Linked DNA regions of Lentimicrobium sp. L6. The protein of the gene in region 2 interacts with the protein of the main gene of each other region in a pairwise test. Links are inferred from orthologs where the notes say so. Each region holds a gene or a part of one and is shown on either strand. Other genes may lie near its edges.

Region 1 (3,061 bases), on a different replicon or contig from region 2:
ACCCACCCATGAAATTAACTCTAGTTTCAGTACCAGTGAATTTTAACATGACTGGAATCACATTATACTTGAATAGTAGATTTCTTTCAAAAGATGATGAAGTAGTTTCTTCAAAGTCTTTATACTCATCGGTATAGTTCTGACCTAGATTCATCATCCAATATCCAGAATATATGCCAATGTTGTCATTGAAATTATATCCAAGGTCTAAACCAAAAGAGGTGTTTGAAGTTGCAGCAAAGTCATATTCGTGACCATTACCCCAAGTATTTTGATTCACCATGAAAGAAGAAAGGTACATAAAGTTACCACCTACATTAAGTCCTTTTTGTGCATAACTGGCAGGAATAACCAGTGCTAATAATAGCATGATTGTTAAAAAGCGTTTCATTTTGATTGTAATATTTGTTTTTAGTTTTTTCAAATTCAAATATAGAATAATACTTGATTTACCGAACATGAATTGTGAAAGTCTTTTGTTATGGAATACTTAAGCTTTCCATTTCTTAAGAACTGAAGAGCTTATATACTCACTTTTATATTTACTTTTAAGTTCTTCAAAGGTGATTTTGAAGTCACATCCAGTTTTCCAATTGCTGCATCCAAAGGCAGCTTTCCCTTTGAGGATCTTTCCAGAATTACATTTTGGACAAACTAGTTTGCTTATGTCTTCGGGCTTATTTATAGGTTTAGCCTTTTTAGTTTTAGGAGGAGGGTTGGCTTTTTTAGTCTTTTTAGTTTCCTCTTCCTCCTGATAAGTGATTTTCTTGGCGGATTCTTTTTTCACCTCATCTACTATTTGACTCACCATTTCTTTCATCTCACTCAAGAAGAGCTTTACATCATATTTCCCTCTTTCAATCTGGCTGAGCTTCAATTCCCATTGGCCAGTTAATTCAGCGGATTTAAGCAGTTCGTTTTGTATAGAGCCAATGAGCTCAATTCCTGTCTCGGTAGGGTGTAAGGCCTTTCGTTTTCGGGTCATGTATCGTCTGCGAAACAAGGTTTCTATGATGTTGGCTCGTGTAGAAGGACGACCAATTCCATTGGATTTCATGACCTCCCTGAGCTTCTCATCGTCTACTTGTTTACCTGCGGTTTCCATGGCTCTTAACAAGGTGGCCTCTGTAAAATATTTGGGTGGTTGCGTTTGCTTTTTTTCCATGGCTGGTTCATGAGGACCTTGCTCTCCTTTTTCAAAAGTTGGCATTAGCTGTCCTTTGTCATCCTCATTTTCTTCTTTACCAAAAACGATTCTCCATCCAGGAGTGAGTATTTCTTTTCCTGTAGCTTTAAAAGGATAGCCAGCAGTTTCTCCAACAACTTTGGTATTTGAAATAATACAATCAGGATAGAAATTGGCGATAAATCGGCGGGTAATGGCATCGTATACATCACGCTCCACTCCAGTCATATTATTAGCTCTTATTCCTGTTGGAATAATAGCATGGTGATCGGTAACTTTTGAATTGTCAAATACTCTTTTGGTCTTTGGTATCTTTTTCTCTAAAACACTTTGTGTTAAAGAAGAATAATCGTTGAGTCCTTTCAGAATACCAGCAATTTTAGGATACTGATCATCTGGAAGATAGGTGGTGTCCACACGAGGATAACTCACCAATTTTTTCTCATATAATTGCTGCACTGTTTTTAGTGTTTCGTCCGCAGTGAGGTTAAATCTCTTATTTCCTTCTACCTGTAAGCTAGTTAAATCAAAAAGTCTGGGAGCAAATTCTTTGCCTTTCTTTTTTTCGAAACTGACAATGGTGAATAAATCCTCTTTGATTTTTTCCATCATCTCCTCGGCTTTTTCTGGAGCAAAAAACCTTCCCTTTTCATAAGAGAACATGACCTCACGGTATTTTGTTTTTACTTCCCAGAAATCTTTGGGAATGAAATTGACAATTTCGAGATGACGCTGAACGATCATCGCGAGGGTAGGTGTTTGAACTCTTCCAATACTCAATACATTTTTGCCAGTACCATACTTTAAGGTATAAAGCCTACTGGCATTGATGCCTAGTAACCAATCTCCAATAGCTCGTGCGCTCCCAGCTTCGTATAAATGTTGATACTTGTCTTCTTCTTGTAGATGTTGAAATCCTTCTCTAATGGCCTCCTCCGTTAATGAAGAAATCCATAATCGCTTCACAGGATTTTTATTTCCAGCTTTATGATATACCCAGCGTTGGATCAATTCTCCTTCTTGGGCGGCATCACCACAGTTAATGATTTCAGTGCATTTCTCGTTTTGAATAAGAGATTCTAAAATATGAAATTGCTTCTGACTTCCAGGATTATCAATGAGTTTAATGCTGAACTTTTGAGGAATGATAGGTAAATTATGAAGCTTCCACCATTTTAGCCGTGGGTCGTAGTCATCGGGAGTTTTTAAGGTGCATAAATGCCCAAAAGTCCAACTTACCCAATAACCATTACCTTCAAAATATCCATCGTGGCGGGTTTTAGCACCCACTATTTTGGCTATTTCTTTGGCCACACTCGGTTTTTCGGCTACACAAAGTTTCATTCGCAAATTTTGGGTCAAAGTTATTCAATAATTCAAATGTTTTGTCTTGGAGTTTTAAACAAATGACTTGTATTTTTCTTTTAAGCTGAAAATCAAAGCTCAAGAAATATGTTTTTTCATGCCTTTTTTTCACAAAATAAATCGCAATGGAGCTTGTGTTTTCTGAGTGTATGATTGTCGGGAGACAATGGATAATTTTCCTATTTTTGGCATTCAAGATATAGCTGTACTCATGAGCAATAAATTAAATCGTTTTGTTTTTTTTCTTCAAGCATTGTTTGGGATATGTATCTTGATTGAGAGAAGGATATGCTTCTCTATGTTCAAGCATAAGTATTTTTCGCTTTTTGCATTGGAGTTTGGTTTTGTAGTAGTTTCTTCAAAGAGTAGGACTTATGTTTAAAGAAATCAAGCAATCGGAATTCGCCAAGCAAGTAGCAACGCTATTAACAGGAAGCCTATTGGCACAAGTGCTGCCTTTTATTGCTGAATATTTCATCACTCGATTATATACAGCAGCGGAGCTCGGTA
Region 2 (2,986 bases):
GTTTTTGATTACAGAGGAATGGGGAAAAGCTCCAATTCTGGCACATCATTTACTATGGCTTCATTGGCAAAAGATCTTAGTGAATTTATGGAGGCCATTGGCATAAAAGAAGCTCATATATTGGGATGGTCCATGGGAGGATATGTGGCACAGATGTTTGCTATTCAATACCCAGAAAAACTAAAGAAATTGATTTTATATGCAACAGACCCTGGAGATGGTATCACCATCAATCCCTCAAAAGAAATCATTGGGATACTTAGTTCTCCAAAATCCTCATCCTTAGATTTACTAAAAACGTTATTCCCAAACGATTGGTTAGCCAAACATCCAAAACCATGGTTAGTTTTGCCACATGCAACAGAAGCTTACCATCCCAAAACAATAGGAATGGAATATGAAGCGGTTCAAAAATGGTTAGAACCATTGGGCGGATCTGTGGGTCATCTCCATCAACTCAAAATGCCTGTGCTTCTCATTTGTGGAAATAAAGATAAAGTGGTCCCCTGCCAAAATTCTACCATCCTCCATGATTCTATAAGAAGCTCCACCTTGATTAATGTATATGATAGTGGCCATGGTATGATGTACCAAATCCCTAGCACCTTTTCTTCTTATGTGCTTGCTTTTTTAGGTGATAATCGAGAGAATTAGTATGAATATCAACCAGAAGAAGTTAAACATTATCCAACTAATCCTTACTCCATATCGGGTTTGATATCTCTAATATTTAATTGAAGGTTTTTTTGACCATTCCATTCATTTTCTTCCAAATGGTAACAAATGGAAAAAGTAAGACCTTGTCCTTTAATCATATTTAGTTTATCTGCTTGCTGAAAAGCTATAGCAGGCAAGGGATAACCAGAAATATTGGCATGTACCACCTCTAGCTTTAAATGATTCTTACCAACTGTTCTGGCACTACCCGTATCCATCACATCGGTGGTTACAAATACTGGAGCCATATTACCAGGCCCAAAGGGTGCAAACTGACGGAGGATTCTAAAAAACTTATTATTGATCTCATTTAAGTGAATATCAGCATCGATAGTTATTTCAGGAGTAAGGGATTCTTCGGTGATATTATCTTTTACATATTGCTCAAACTTGGCTCTAAAAGCATCTAGGTTTTCAGGCTTAAGACTAAAACCAGCCGCATATTTATGGCCTCCAAAATGCTCTAGCAACTCACTACAATGGTCAATGGCATCGTAGATGTCAAAATTTTGAACGGAACGACAGGAGGCTGTGAGCAAACCATTACTTTTGGTGAAGACAATAGTAGGTCGATAATGAGATTCTATCAGTCTACTGGCCACAATACCAATAACTCCTTTGCTCCAATTGGGATTAAAAACAATGGTGCTTAGTTTAGTATCATCCTCTGGATCATCCTCTATCACCGTCATGGCTTCTTCAGTGATTTCAGAATCCAAGGTCCTTCTTTCGGTGTTGAGTTCATTTATTTTCTTAGCAAAAGAATAGGCCTCATCAAGGGTTTGACTGATCAATAGTTCCACTGAGTTCCTACCACTTTCAATCCTCCCAGCAGCATTAATTCTAGGACCAATCTGAAACACCAAATCACTTACTGTCAATTCTTTATTATATATATAATCTCCATCCTCCACATTCCTAGGACGTACTTTTTTAAAGCTAGTATACTCTAAAATCGCTTCTATTCCTGGGCGTGGATTACTATTGATTCTTTGTAAGCCATAATAGGCTAAGATTCTATTTTCACCAGTAATGGGTACGATATCAGAAGCAATCGCTACTACCACCATATCTAAATACTCATTCAAATCATCAAAAGGAAAAGTATTATTTTGAGAATAGGCTTGTATCATTTTAAATCCCACACCACATCCCGAAAGCTCTTTGTATGGATATTCACAATCCACACGCTTAGGGTCCAATACTGCTACCGCATTGGGAATTTCATCTCCTGGTCGGTGATGATCGCCAATAATAAAATCAACTCCTTTGGAACGGGCATATTCTATTTTATCTACAGCTTTGATTCCACAATCAAGTGCAATCACCAATTTATAACCAGATTTGGCTGCAAAATCAATTCCTTGAACTGATATCCCATAACCTTCTTTATATCTATCTGGAATATAAAAATCTACTTCGGAGTATAGTTTTTTAAGAAAAGAGTAAACCAATGCTACGGCGGTGGTACCATCCACATCATAATCACCATAGACTAATATCTTCTCACGACGATTGATTGCTTCTTCAATTCTTTCCACAGCCTTATCCATATCCTTCATTAAAAAAGGATCATGAAGTTGACTTAATTCTGGTCTAAAAAAGGTTTTGGCTTCATCGTAATTAGTGATTCCTCTTTGTGCTAATAAGTTAGCCAAAGTTGGTTCTAGTTTTAGAACATCCTGCAAGTGAGAAATAACTTTCTCATCGCTTTCTGGTAATATGACCCATTGTTTTTCCATCTGAGCGAACAAAGTTAATCATTTTATATGGCATGTTCAGTGGGAATAACAAAATATATTATAGCCGCAAATAAAAAATATTCAGCCCGATATTATAAATTGCATTTATAATATCGGGCTGAATATTTTTCAATCTTTAGTAGCCCTAAATCTATTTATTGAGGCTATTTCAATAAGGATTTCTACTTCACAAACAATATTTTAGTCACCATGGTTTCGTTCCCCAAATCATCGGAGATATATACCAAATACACACCAGTATTTACCTTTCCTCTATTCAAGGAATGACCATCCCAAATGGCTTGTCCACCATAGGAAACACTCTGATGTACCAATCCACCATACACATCAGTGATCCTAATATTTGCATCTCTTACCAATCCTTTAATAGCAATGACACCATTATAATCTGGACGAACAGGATTGGGATAAGCATAAACATCATCCGTAAGTTTTGGTTCAGGAGGAACAGGGCTATCTTTAAATACTATGACCCCTTTATCGGTTCCAATATACACTTCGCCATT

The links. The genes of interacting proteins can lie anywhere in the genome.
Region 1: the proteins of recJ (region 2) and HNS38_RS00950 interact in binary tests that used the Escherichia coli proteins (3 or more experiments, as listed by UniProt). The link is inferred for Lentimicrobium sp. L6 from one-to-one orthologs.

Annotation. Positions count from the first base shown.
Region 1 is NZ_JABKCA010000002.1:72,159-75,219, forward strand. Bases 11-2,992 are described here. They hold HNS38_RS00950 (DNA topoisomerase 3), read right to left. Parts: upstream 2,531-2,992; coding sequence 491-2,530; downstream 11-490. Other genes in these bases: HNS38_RS00945 (outer membrane beta-barrel protein), read right to left, coding at 11-391; HNS38_RS00955 (lipopolysaccharide biosynthesis protein), read left to right, coding at 2,926-2,992. Also shown: more of HNS38_RS00945, read right to left, coding at 1-10; more of HNS38_RS00955, read left to right, coding at 2,993-3,061.
Region 2 is NZ_JABKCA010000030.1:40,702-43,687, forward strand. The notes cover bases 80-2,986. They hold recJ (single-stranded-DNA-specific exonuclease RecJ), read right to left. Parts: upstream 2,460-2,986; coding sequence 699-2,459; downstream 80-698. Other genes in these bases: HNS38_RS09210 (alpha/beta fold hydrolase), read left to right, coding at 80-654; HNS38_RS09220 (hypothetical protein), read right to left, coding at 2,642-2,986. In the rest of the region: more of HNS38_RS09210, read left to right, coding at 1-79. UniProt on the Escherichia coli protein: Single-stranded-DNA-specific exonuclease.